Regions from separate parts of the Streptomyces sp. NPDC021012 genome, predicted to be linked through region 3. Evidence: predicted binding sites of a transcription regulator. Region 3 holds the regulator's gene; each other region holds the start of a gene.
The links. The regulator HrcA, encoded in region 3, represses chaperone genes, less so after heat shock. The targets are predictions, from matches to a motif close to TTNGCACTCNGNNNNNCNGAGTGCNAA.
Positions count from the first base shown of each region.

Region 1: a site for HrcA is predicted at 1,510-1,536, ahead of groL (chaperonin GroEL). Genes of this name have one in related genera too.
Region 2: a site for HrcA is predicted at 2,079-2,105, ahead of groES (co-chaperone GroES). Genes of this name have one in related genera too.

Region 1 is NZ_JBIRQU010000017.1:16,133-20,574, forward strand. Features, by position in the region: gene groL (chaperonin GroEL) at 1-1,345, opposite strand, end outside; gene ACH4TP_RS35185 (cold-shock protein) at 1,653-1,856, opposite strand; gene ACH4TP_RS35190 (MoaD/ThiS family protein) at 2,284-2,559, opposite strand; gene thrC (threonine synthase) at 2,574-3,860, opposite strand; SAM riboswitch class I at 3,878-4,075, opposite strand; gene ACH4TP_RS35200 (glucosyl-3-phosphoglycerate synthase) at 4,197-4,442, shown strand, end outside.
Region 2 is NZ_JBIRQU010000001.1:832,099-836,540, forward strand. Features, by position in the region: gene groL (chaperonin GroEL) at 1-1,559, opposite strand, end outside; gene groES (co-chaperone GroES) at 1,671-1,979, opposite strand; gene ACH4TP_RS03780 (hypothetical protein) at 2,126-2,443, opposite strand; gene ACH4TP_RS03785 (polysaccharide deacetylase family protein) at 2,440-3,384, opposite strand; gene ACH4TP_RS03790 (SAM-dependent methyltransferase) at 3,485-4,442, shown strand, end outside.
Region 3 is NZ_JBIRQU010000004.1:239,602-244,043, reverse strand. Features, by position in the region: gene dnaJ (molecular chaperone DnaJ) at 1-858, opposite strand, end outside; gene hrcA (heat-inducible transcriptional repressor HrcA) at 859-1,878, opposite strand; gene ACH4TP_RS15250 (MBL fold metallo-hydrolase) at 2,028-2,756, shown strand; gene ACH4TP_RS15245 (DUF3097 domain-containing protein) at 2,987-3,790, shown strand; gene hemW (radical SAM family heme chaperone HemW) at 4,231-4,442, opposite strand, start outside.

The DNA of each region.
Region 1 (4,442 bases), on a different contig from region 3:
GGGCCTCAAGGGCCAGCTTGACGATGTTGGCACCGGTGGCCTCGTCGCCCGACAGGTCCGCCTCGAGCTTCTCGAAGACGTTGGAGGCCTGGAGCAGGGCCACGCCACCGCCGGCGACGATGCCCTCCTCGACGGCCGCCTTCGCGTTGCGAACGGCGTCCTCGATGCGGTGCTTGCGCTCCTTGAGCTCGACCTCGGTCGCGGCACCGGCCTTGATGACGGCCACGCCGCCGGCCAGCTTCGCGAGGCGCTCCTGGAGCTTCTCGCGGTCGTAGTCCGAGTCGGAGTTCTCGATCTCGGCGCGGATCTGGTTCACGCGACCGGCGACCTGGTCGCTGTCACCGGCACCGTCGACGATGGTGGTCTCGTCCTTGGTGATGACGACCTTGCGGGCGCGGCCGAGCAGGTCCAGGCCCGCGTTCTCGAGCTTGAGGCCGACCTCCTCGGAGATGACCGTGCCGCCCGTGAGGATGGCGATGTCGTTCAGCATGGCCTTGCGGCGGTCGCCGAAGCCCGGGGCCTTGACCGCGACGGACTTGAAGGTGCCGCGGATCTTGTTGACGACCAGGGTCGACAGGGCCTCGCCCTCGACGTCCTCGGCGATGATCAGCAGCGGCTTGCCCGACTGCATGACCTTCTCCAGGAGCGGAAGGAGGTCCTTCACGGAGGAGATCTTGGAGTTGACGATCAGGAGGTACGGGTCGTCGAGCGACGCCTCCATGCGCTCCATGTCGGTGGCGAAGTACGCCGAGATGTAGCCCTTGTCGAAGCGCATGCCCTCGGTGAGCTCGAGCTCCAGACCGAAGGTCTGCGACTCCTCGACGGTGATGACGCCTTCCTTGCCGACCTTGTCCATCGCCTCGGCGATGAGCTCGCCGATCTGGGTGTCGGCGGCGGAGATGGAGGCCGTGGAAGCGATCTGCTCCTTGGTCTCGACATCCTTCGCCTGCTCGAGCAGGGCGCCGGAGACGGCCTCGACGGCCTTCTCGATGCCGCGCTTGAGGGCCATCGGGTTGGCACCCGCGGCGACGTTGCGGAGGCCCTCGCGGACGAGCGCCTGGGCGAGGACGGTGGCGGTGGTCGTACCGTCGCCGGCGACGTCGTCCGTCTTCTTGGCGACTTCCTTGACCAGCTCGGCGCCGATCTTCTCGTACGGGTCCTCGAGCTCGATCTCCTTGGCGATGGAGACACCATCGTTGGTGATCGTGGGGGCACCCCACTTCTTCTCGAGGACGACGTTGCGGCCCTTGGGGCCGAGGGTGACCTTGACGGCGTCAGCGAGCTGGTTCATGCCGCGCTCGAGACCGCGCCGGGCCTCCTCGTCGAACGCGATGATCTTGGCCATGTGAAGTGGTCCTCCCGGACATGGGGTGGATAACGCTCCAGGACCGCGCCGACGCCCGCGACGGACGGCCTGCGTGCCCTGTGGTTCCTTGCCCCACCTGGCCGCGGACCTCGTCTGCCCGATCCTCGTAAGCACTCTCACCTTCCGAGTGCTAACGCCAATGATTAGCACTCGCCCTATGAGAGTGCAAGCGACTCTCGGGTTTCGGGAGGGGATCCGGACAGGGCGGGAACGCACGAGGGGTCCGCATCCCCTCAGGGATGCGGACCCCTCGACGGCGTTGCGTCGGTGGCCGATCGCGCCGCGCTCAGACGGCGAGCTTGACCATGTCCGCCTGCGGACCCTTCTGGCCCTGCGAGATCTCGAACTCGACCCGCTGGCCCTCTTCGAGACTGCGGTAGCCATCCATCTGGATCGCGCTGTAGTGGACGAAAACATCCGCACCACCGTCTACCGCGATGAAGCCGTAGCCCTTCTCCGCGTTGAACCACTTGACGGTGCCCTGAGCCATGCCTAACTCCCCTATTACTGGCCCTTGCGCGGGACCGCACCTCGCGGACCCGGGTCAGACCCTGCGCCGGAACGCGTCGACCGCCGCTGAATGTATCTGCCCAACTGCCCTCTGCAACAGGTCATTCGACCGAGAATTCTGGGCACGCCGGAAAGGGGAATTGGGGAGGATCCCCTGGATGACGGGGCAAGTCGGGCCCGGCAAAACGCGCAGAACGTACACAACGCACCGGTACTTTGGCTGCTTCTTGTCACGTGCGGGCGCATTCTCATATGCGTTTGGCACGAGCAGCGGAGGGGACTTCCCCAACTCTACCGCGCTCAACCATGCAGAATTGCCCCTTCCGCTTATAGCGCGGAAGGGGCAATTCGTACTGACCGGTAAGGATCGGTGAAGGGTCAGCAGCAGCCGGCACTGTGCCGAACGGTCAGCCTCCGGCGACGGCCGGGATGATCGAGACGCCCGCGCCGGCCGGGGTGGCCGTCTCCAGGCCCTGCTCGAAGCGCACGTCGTCGTCGTTCACGTAGACGTTGACGAAGCGGCGCAGCTTGCCCTGGTCGTCCAGGACGCGGGCGGCGATGCCCGTGTGGTTCTTCTCCAGGTCCGCGATGACCTCGGCGAGGGTCGCGCCCTCGGCCTGGACCTCGGACTGCCCGCCCGTGTAGGTGCGGAGGATGGTGGGGATGCGGACGTTCACGGCCATGTCTTCGTTACCTTTCAGAGCGCCAGGCCGGCGTCGCGGAACGCGTCCAGGCTCGGGCGGATGGTGGCGGTCGCCTGAGAGGTGTCGGCCACCGCGTCCAGGGTCTTGAGTCCGTCGCCGGTGTTGAGGACGACGGTGGTGAGGTCCGGGTCGATGAGACCGGCCTCGACGAGCTTCTTGGTGACGCCGACGGTCACGCCGCCCGCGGTCTCCGCGAAGACGCCCTCGGTCCGCGCGAGGAGCTTGATGGCCTCGACGACCTGCTCGTCGTTCACGTCCTCCACGGCGCCGCCGGTGCGGCGGGCGATGTCGAGGACGTACGGGCCGTCGGCCGGGTTGCCGATGGCGAGGGACTTGGCGATGGTGTTCGGCTTCTGGGGCCGCACGACGTCGTGGCCGGCCTTGAAGGCCGCCGACACCGGGGAGCAGCCCTCGGCCTGGGCGCCGAAGATCTTGTACGGCTTGTCCTCGACGAGGCCCAGCTTGATGAGCTCCTGGAGACCCTTGTCGATCTTCGTCAGCTGCGAGCCCGAGGCGATCGGGATGACGAGCTGGTCGGGGATGACCCAGCCGAGCTGCTCGCAGATCTCGTACGCGAGCGTCTTGGAGCCCTCGCCGTAGTACGGGCGGAGGTTGACGTTCACGAAGCCCCAGCCCTCGCCGAGCGGGTCGCCGATGAGCTCCGAGCAGAAGCGGTTGACGTCGTCGTAGTTGCCCTCGATGGCGACGAGGTCACCGCCGTAGACACCGGCCATGACGACCTTGCCCTGCTCCAGGTCGTGCGGGATGAACACGCAGGAGCGGAAGCCGGCGCGGGCGGCGGCGGCGCCGACGGCGCCGGCCAGGTTGCCGGTGGAGGAGCAGGAGAGGGTGGTGAAGCCGAAGGCGCGGGCGGCTTCGAGCGCCTGGGCGACGACCCGGTCCTTGAAGGAGTGCGTCGGGTTGCCGGAGTCGTCCTTGACGAAGAGCTTGCCGGGGGCGACGCCCAGCTCGCGGGCCAGGTTGTCCGCCTTGACGAGCGGGGTCCAGCCGGGGTTCAGGTTGGGCTTCTCGGCGACGTCCGCGGGGACGGGCAGGAGCGGGGCGTAGCGCCAGATGTTGGCGGGGCCGGCCTCGATCCGCTTGCGCAGCTCCTCCGGGTCGCCGGCGGGGAGGTCGTACGCGACTTCGAGCGGTCCGAAACAGAGTTCGCAGGCGAAGATCGGGCCGAGCGGGAAGACTTCACCGCATTCGCGACAGGAGAGCCCGGACGCGGGACCGAGGTCGACGGTGGTTGCGGGTGCGACGGTCTGAACAGCCATGGAGGCGAGGCCCTTTCTCCTCATCTTTCCCATGACGAATTTTTCGCCATGAGACGGATTTGGCACCTTCCCTAGCCGGGGACCTCGCGCAAACAAGCTGCGTCCGTCAGGACACCACTAGGGGTGGTGGCCGGGAGACGGGTGGGCGAGACAAACCGACTGGAGGGTTGCCGGGGCTTCAACGGGCCGTTTCCCTCTGCCCCTCTGGATGAGCGGTATTCGATTGTGAGACGCGGGCGGCACCCCGACATGCATCGGGCATCCGCGTTGTTCAAGACTGTAACCGAAGGCCTCGAAGGTGGAGACCGACGTCCGATCCGCGAGATGGAGATCACGTTGCTGGAGGAAGTGGAGCGCTGGCTGGCCCGGCGGTCCTGGTCCGTGTCCGACCGCCCGCTGGACCGGGTGCTCGCCGCCAAGCGGGGGACGACGGTCAGCGTCGTCCTGCCCGCGCTGAACGAGGAGGCGACGGTCGGGGACATCGTCTCCGTGATCCGTCGCGAGCTGATGACCGAGTCCGTCCCCCTCGTCGACGAGCTGGTGGTGATCGACTCGGGCTCCACCGACCGCACGGCGGAGGTG
Region 2 (4,442 bases), on a different contig from region 3:
AGGGTCTCGGTGGTGAGGAGGAGGGAGGCGATCGAGGCGGCGTTCTCCAGGGCGGAGCGCGTCACCTTCACCGGGTCGATGACGCCGGCCTTGACCAGGTCGCCGTACTCGCCGGTCGCGGCGTTGAAGCCCTGGCCCTTGTCGAGCTCGGCGACCTTGGAGGTGATGACGTAGCCCTCGAGGCCGGCGTTCTCGGCGATCCAGCGCAGCGGCTCGACGGCGGCGCGGCGGACGACCGCGACACCGGTGGCCTCGTCGCCGGTCTTGTCGAGGTTGCCCTCGAGGACCTTGACGGCGTGGACGAGCGCGGAGCCACCACCGGAGACGATGCCCTCCTCGACCGCGGCGCGGGTCGCGGAGATGGCGTCCTCCAGACGGTGCTTCTTCTCCTTGAGCTCGACCTCGGTCGCGGCGCCGACCTTGATGACGCACACGCCGCCGGCGAGCTTCGCGAGGCGCTCCTGGAGCTTCTCGCGGTCCCAGTCGGAGTCCGTGGACTCGATCTCGGCCTTGATCTGGTTGACGCGGCCCTGCACGTCCTCCGAGTTGCCGCCACCGTCGACGATCGTGGTGTCGTCCTTGGTGATGGTGACGCGGCGGGCGGTGCCGAGCACGTCCAGACCGGCCTGGTCGAGCTTGAGGCCGACCTCCTCGGCGATGACGGTGGCGCCGGTGAGCGTCGCCATGTCGCCGAGCATCGCCTTGCGGCGGTCACCGAAGCCGGGGGCCTTGACGGCGACGGCGTTGAAGGTGCCACGGATCTTGTTGACGACGAGGGTGGAGAGGGCCTCGCCCTCGACGTCCTCGGCGATGATCAGGAGCGGCTTGCTGGCGCCGGCCTGGATGACCTTCTCCAGGATGGGCAGCAGGTCCTGGATCGAGGAGATCTTGCCCTGGTGGATCAGGATGTACGGGTCGTCGAGGACGGCCTCCATGCGCTCCTGGTCGGTCACCATGTACGGGGACAGGTAGCCCTTGTCGAAGGCCATGCCCTCGGTGAAGTCGAGCTCCAGGCCGAAGGTGTTGGACTCCTCGACGGTGATGACACCGTCCTTGCCGACCTTGTCCATCGCCTCGGCGATGAGCTCGCCGACCTGCTGGTCCTGCGCGGAGAGCGCGGCGACGGCGGCGATGTCGGACTTGTCCTCGATCGGGCGGGCGGTGGCGAGGAGCTCCTCGGAGACGGCCTTGACGGCGGCGTCGATGCCCTTCTTCAGGGCGGCCGGGGAGGCGCCGGCGGCGACGTTGCGCAGACCCTCGCGGACCAGGGCCTGGGCGAGCACGGTGGCGGTGGTGGTGCCGTCACCCGCGATGTCGTTGGTCTTGGTCGCCACCTCCTTCACGAGCTGGGCGCCGAGGTTCTCGTACGGGTCCTCGATCTCGACCTCGCGGGCGATCGTGACACCGTCGTTGGTGATGGTGGGGGCGCCGAACTTCTTGTCGATGACGACGTTGCGGCCCTTGGGGCCGATCGTCACCTTCACCGTGTCGGCAAGCTTGTTGACGCCGCGCTCAAGGGCGCGACGGGCGTCCTCGTCGAACTTCAGGATCTTCGCCATGGGAGCGGTTCAGCCCTCTCGGATTCAAGGTGGAACGAACTGCGCCCCCGGACGCCCGGTGCGGGGTCAAGGGGCGCAGCTCAAAGCATCTGCTTCAGATACTTCGGCGAATTACTTCTCGACGATCGCGAGCACGTCGCGAGCCGAGAGGACGAGGTACTCCTCGCCGTTGTACTTCACCTCGGTGCCGCCGTACTTGCTGTACAGCACGATGTCGCCGGTCTTGACGTCGAGCGGCAGACGCTCGCCGTTCTCGAAGCGGCCCGGGCCAACGGCCAGGACGACGCCCTCCTGGGGCTTCTCCTTGGCGGTGTCCGGAATGACCAGGCCAGAGGCGGTGGTCTGCTCGGCGTCGAGCGGCTGGACCACGATGCGGTCCTCGAGCGGCTTGATGGCAACCTTGGAGCTGGTGGTCGTCACGATCCGACCTCCCCCTTCGGAGATCTCACGGGGTTAACTGTCTGAGGTGGCGACCAGGTGGATCCGTCGTCGCGGGTGCCGGACCTGCCCGTCGCTGTGTTGGCACTCTCCGGTGGGGAGTGCCAGAGCCGAGACTATGACCGCGATTAGCACTCGGTCAAGCGGAGTGCCAATTCCTCGCTCCGTGGCGTGACGGTGCGCGTGCCTGTACGCGTGGCCGGACGCGTGGCCGTCCGCAGTACGGGGGGCTCTTCGCAGCGCTTCGCGTCCACCGCCGCCCGGACGGTCCGTACGGTCTCGGCCGGGCTGGGCCGGGGCCCCACCCGCTCCGCCGCCTTCCGGCCGAGCCGCTCGATCGGGTCGATCGGGTCGGCCGGGTCGACCGAGGAGGTGCAGGCGGGGAGGGTGAGGAGCGCGCCGGTCACCACGAGCACGGCGGCCCATCGCCGCCCCCGCGTCCTCACACGTAGTCCTCGAGCTTCGCCACCGCGTACCCCTTCGACGTGATCACGTTCATCACCCGTCGGATCATGTCCGGCATCGTGCCCTTCCAGTCCTCCTTGCCCCGGAAATGGGTGAGCACGATGTCGCCGGGGTGCAGGTCCCGGTCCCACTCGCGCCACTCCATGTGGTCGGGGAAGGCCTCGGCGGCCCAGAGCGGAACCGCCTTGACGCCGCAGGACTTGGCCGCGACCAGGGTGTCCTCGTTGTAGTTGCCGTACGGCGGGCGGAAGAGCGGGGGCCGCTTGCCGAAGCGCTTCTCGATGACGTCCTGCATCCCGCAGATCTCGCGCTTCTGCTCGCCGTACGACAGGCCGGGCAGGTAGCGGTGGTTGAGGGTGTGGTTCTGGAGGGCGACGCCGGACTCCTCGGACTTCTGCATCCTCGCGAAGTAGCCGTAGTCGTCCTTGACGAGGTAGTTGCTGAGGAAGGCGGTGTACGGGATCCGCAGCTCCGTCATCATCTTCAGCAGCCGGGGGTCCTTCTCCGCGCCGTCGTCGATCGTCAGGAAGACGACCTTCTGCTTGGTCGGCACGGTGGTGAAGACGGGCGGCAGGCCCTCGCCGTCCGTCTCGAAGCCCTTCCGGGTGGTGATCTTCGGCTTGACGGCGGGCGGGGCGGGCGCTTCGAGCGGGGGCTTGGCGAGGCCCCACTTCTTGGCGGCGAGCACGCGGGCGGCCCGCTGCGCGCGGACCTTCTCGACGTACGCGGTGAGGGCGCCGGCCGCGCCCTGGGCCTGCTGGCCGGCCGCGGGGACGGGCTCGGCGCGCTTCGGTTCGGCACTGCCGGAGCAGGCCGTGGCGGCGGAGGCGAGGGCGGCGACGGCGAGCGCCGCCCCGAGCGTCCGGCGGGAGCGGTGCGCGCCTTGTGTCATCATCTGGTCCTTTTGTCGTACGAGCTGCATGGCGCCGCATCCTGTCAGCGCGAGAGCCCCATCCGGGCCGCGACACCGCCGTACCGCCCCCACCGTCCCCCGGCCGGCCCACTGGCCTCCAGGGCCCAGAATGGGACGGGTGAACGACCTCGACTCCTTCGCCGCCCTGCTCGGCCCCGAGGGGCAGACGCTCCTCGCCGCCCTGCGCGACTACGACCCCGCCCAGGAGCTGGCGGTCGCCTCCCGGCTGCGCCGCGACCATCCCGCCGAGCTCGTCAGCGCGGCCCTCGGGCAGGCGCGGCTGCGGCAGCGGGCGGTGGCGAAGTTCGGCGCGGAGGACGCGTACCGGATGTACTTCACGCCCCACGGCGTCGAGCAGTCGACCCGCGCCTCGGTCGGCGCCTACCGGGCGGCCCGGATGAAGGCGCTGGGCGTCCGGAGCGTCGCGGACCTCTGCTCCGGGATCGGCGGCGACGCGATCGCGCTGGCCCGCGCCGGGATCTCCGTCCTCGCCGTCGACCGCGACCCGCTGACCGCCGAGACGGTCCGGGCCAACGCCGAGGCGCTCGGCCTCGCCGACCTGATCGAGGTCCGCTGCGCCGACGTCGCCGAGATCGACACGAGCCCGTACGACGCGGTCTTCGTCGACCCGGCGCGGCGCGGCGGCCGGGGCAGGATCTTCGACCCCGAGGCGTACTCCCCGCCGCTGTCCTGGGCGATCGAGGCGGCCCGCAAGGCCCCGCGCGCCGCGCTCAAGATCGCCCCGGGCATCCCGCACGAGGCGGTGCCCGAGGAGGCCGAGGCCGAGTGGATCTCGGACGGCGGGGACGTGAAGGAGGCCGTGCTCTGGTTCGGCACGGAGCCGGGCGCCCGCCGGGCCACCCTGCTCCCCTCCGGGACCACCCTGACGGGCCGGGGGCTGCCGGACCCGGCGGTCCGCCCGGTCGGCCGCTACCTGTACGAGCCGGACGGCGCCGTCATCCGCGCGCACCTCGTCGCCGAGGTCGCGGAGGAGCTGAACGGCGGCCTGATCGACGAGACGATCGCGTACGTCACGGCGGACGAGCCGCGCGAGACCCCGTACGCCT
Region 3 (4,442 bases):
CAGCGGCACCTTCGTGCCGAGCGCGCCCGCGGTCATCGGGATGGTGACCGTGCAGTGCAGGTCGTCGCCGCGCCGCTGGAAGACCTCGTGCGGGGTCTCGTGGATCTCGACGTACAGGTCGCCGGCGGGGCCGCCGCCGGGGCCGACCTCGCCCTCGCCCGCGAGCTGGATGCGGGTGCCGTTGTCGACACCGGCCGGGATCTTGACCGTGAGGGTGCGGCGGGACCGCACGCGGCCGTCGCCGGCGCACTCGGGGCACGGGGTCGGGACGACCGTGCCGAAGCCCTGGCACTGCGGGCAGGGGCGGGAGGTCATGACCTGGCCGAGGAAGGACCGGGTGACCTGGGAGACCTCGCCGCGGCCGCGGCACATGTCACAGGTCTGCGCGGAGGTTCCGGGCGCGGCGCCCTCACCCGAACAGGTGGTGCAGACGACCGCCGTGTCGACCTGGATGTCCTTGGTGGTGCCGAAGGCCGCCTCGTTGAGGTCGATCTCCAGGCGGATCATGGCGTCCTGGCCGCGGCGGGTCCGCGAGCGCGGGCCGCGCTGCGAAGCCGTACCGAAGAAGGCGTCCATGATGTCGGAGAAGTTGCCGAAGCCGCCCGCTCCGAAGCCGCCGCCCGCGCCACCGCCGCCGGAGGCCGAGAGCGGGTCGCCACCCAGGTCGTAGACCTGCTTCTTCTGCGGGTCCGAGAGGACCTCGTAGGCGGCGTTGATCTCCTTGAAGCGCTCCTGCGTCTTGGGATCGGGATTGACGTCCGGGTGCAGCTCGCGCGCGAGCCTCCGGAACGCCTTCTTGATCTCGTCCTGGGACGCGTCGCGGCGTACGCCGAGTACGGCGTAGTAGTCCGTGGCCACTTACGACTCCGCCAGGATCTGTCCGACGTAACGTGCCACTGCGCGTACCGCTCCCATCGTTCCGGGGTAGTCCATGCGGGTCGGTCCGACCACGCCGAGTTTGGCGACTGCCTCGCCGCCCGAACCGTAGCCGACCGAGACGACGGACGTGGAGCTCAGCCCCTCGTGGGCGTTCTCGTGCCCGATGCGTACGGTCATGCCCGATTCCTTGGCCTCGCCGAGCAGCTTGAGGAGCACGACCTGCTCCTCAAGGGCTTCGAGCACGGGCCTGATCATCAGGGGGAAGTCGTGTCCGAAGCGGGTGAGATTGGCGGTGCCGCCGATCATCAGCCGCTCCTCGTGCTCCTCGACGAGCGTTTCGAGGAGGGTCGCGAGCACGGTCGAGACCGTGGCGCGGTCCTCGATCTCCTCGAAGGACTCGGGGAGGTCCTGCACCAGCTGCGGCACGTCGGCGAACCGACGGCCGACCACCCGGCTGTTGAGCCGGGCCCTCAGGTCGGCGAGCGAGGTCTCGCCGAAGGGCGCGGGGCAGTCGACGACCCGCTGCTCGACCCGGCCGGTGTCCGTGATGAGGACGAGCATCAGGCGGGCGGGGGCCAGCGAGAGCAGCTCCACGTGCCGGACGGTCGAGCGGGTCAGCGAGGGGTACTGGACGACGGCGACCTGCCGGGTCAGCTGGGCGAGCAGCCGTACCGTGCGGCCGACGACGTCGTCGAGGTCGACGGCTCCGTCGAGGAAGTTGTGGATGGCCCGCCGCTCGGGCGTCGACAACGGCTTGACGCCGGCGAGCCGGTCGACGAAGAGCCGGTAGCCCTTGTCGGTGGGAATGCGTCCGGCACTGGTGTGAGGCTGGGCGATGTACCCCTCCTCCTCCAGGACGGCCATGTCGTTGCGCACGGTGGCGGGCGACACGCCGAGCTTGTGGCGCTCCGTGAGCGCCTTGGAGCCGACGGGCTCCTCCGTCCCGACGTAGTCCTGGACGATGGCGCGCAGGACCTCGAGCCTGCGTTCGCTGAGCATCGTGCGCACCTCCAGCTGTAGACGGTCGTTCCGGTTGCTCCGCTTTTGGCACTCGCCCTGTCCGAGTGCCAGCGATCCCCCGGCCAGTGTACGGCGGCGGGCATCGCTCCTGGCAAGGAGGCGGCGCCCGCACCCGTTAGCGTCGCCCCATGGACGTGGATTGGGAAGCGTGTGGATGGGAGCGGCTCGCGGACGGGGTGGGCCGGCGACGGCTGCCCGTCTGGGACGCCACGGTCGGGCTGGTCCTGGGTACGGAGGGGGTGCTGCTGTACGACACGGGGGCCTCGCTCGCGGAGGGCGCGGAGCTGCGGGCGCAGGTGGCGGAACTCACGGGCGGCCGGAAGGTGACGCACATCGCACTCAGCCACCCCCACTTCGACCACGTCCTCGGCACGGCGGCGTTCGCCGGGGCGGAGGTCTTCGGCGCGGTGGGCTCGGACGACCTCCTGAGCGGGGCGCGGGCCCGGGAGGAGCTGTACGGGGACGCGGTGGCGCAGGGCCTGGACCCGGCGGCCGCGGAGGCGGCGGCGGACGTCCTGGTGGCCCCGCGGCACGTGGTCTCCGGCGAGTGGACGCTCGACCTCGGCGACCGCCAGGTCCTCCTGGCGAACGTGGGCCCCGGCCACACGGGCCACGACCTGGCGCTCTGCGTCCCCGGCACCCGCGAGATCGTCTTCTGCGGCGACCTCGTCGAGGAGTCCGGCGAACCCCAGGCCGGCCCCGACGCCATCCCGTCCCGCTGGCCCGACGCCCTCGACCGCCTCCTCTCCCTCGGCGGCGAGGAGGCGGCGTACGTACCGGGGCACGGGGCGGTGGTGGACGCCACGTTCGTCCGGGCACAACGCGATGAACTGGCAAGGCGCTTCGAGGTGCCCTAACGTCACCCGAATGCGCAGCTACAACCCGGACTTGACGCCGCCCTGGCCGCATCCCCCGGGGGACGACCCCCGGACCCCCAGCAGATTCCCCGCCACCGCGTCCTGGACAGGATCGAGCCCATGCGCAGCTACAACCCCGATCTGACGCCGCCCTGGCCGCATCCCCCGGGGGACGACCCCCGGACCCCCAGCAGATTCCCCACCACCGCGTCCTGGACAGGATCGAGCCCATGCGCAGCTACAACCCCGATCTGACGCCGCCCTGGAAGAAGTCGGCGCCCGTGCCGGAGGTCCCGGCGGACCACGACCTGGTCGTGGAGGAGGTCACCACCGGCTTCTGCGGGGCGGTGATCCGCTGCGAGGCGGGCACGGTGACCCTGGAGGACCGCTTCGGCAAGCACCGGGTCTTCCCGCTGGAACCGCGCGGCTTCCTCCTGGAGGGCAAGGTCGTGACCCTGGTCCGTCCGGTGTCGGGCCCGTCGCGCCCCACCCGTACGGCCTCCGGCTCGGTCGCGGTCCCGGGCGCACGCGCGCGCGTGGCCCGAGCGGGCCGGATCTACGTCGAGGGCCGCCACGACGCGGAGCTCGTCGAACGGGTCTGGGGCGACGACCTGCGCATCGAGGGCGTCGTCGTGGAGTACCTCGACGGCGTCGACGACCTCCCCGCGATCGTCGCGGACTTCGCCCCCGGACCGGACGCCCGGCTCGGCGTCCTCGTGGACCACCTGGTCCCCGGCTCGAAGGAGTCCCGGATCGCCGCCCAGGTGACGGGCCCGGACGTCCTGGTCGTCGGCCACCCCTACATCGACGTCTGGGAGGCCGTGAAGCCCTCCTCCCTCGGCATCCCCGCCTGGCCCTCCGTCCCCCGCGGCCAGGACTGGAAGACCGGCGTCTGCCGCGCCCTCGGCTGGCCCTCGGACAACACCGGCGCGGTCTGGCAGGCCATCCTCAGGCGCGTCACCTCCTACAAGGACCTGGAGCCGGCGCTCCTGGGCCGCGTGGAGGAACTGATCGACTTCGTGACAGCCCCCTAGCCCCGCCCAACGCCCGCACCCGCACCCGCTGCCCGTGCGGGGCGCCCCCGCCTGGGGCTTCGCCCCCCGCCCCGTGTGGGGCCCGCACCCGCTGCCGTGTGGGCAATCGTCCCGCTGGGCGGGACGGGTGGGCACACGGGACGGCGCCTTCTAGCGGCGCCTCCGCGTTCCGAGCCTGAACCCGCACCCGTTGTGCGCTGTGCACCGGGTGCGGGTTCAGGCGCGTAAGCCTCTGGCGCCGGCAGGGCGCAGGCCCGTTGTGCCCACCCTCCCCCAAGCTCTCGGCTTCGCTCGAGCAGGGGGGACCCCCTCGCCCCAGCGGAACGATTGCCCACAACGGGGGCGGCGGCAGCGGGGCACCGCCCCGGCGGGCGCGCCCGCAACGGGGGCGGCTGGGGCGCGCCCCAGCAGGACCCGCGCCCGCAACGAGCGGCGGCGGCTCAGTCCACCAGGTCCCGGACCACCGCGTCCGCCAGCAACCGCCCCCGCAGCGTCAGCACCGCCCGCCCCGTCTCGTACGACGAGGGGTCGAGCAGCCCGTCCGCCAGCGCCTTGCGCGCCGCCGCGAGCCCCGCGGGCTTGAGGATCGACAGTTCGACGCCCTCCCGGAGCCGCAGCTCCAGCAGGATCCGCTCGACCCGCCGGTCCTCGT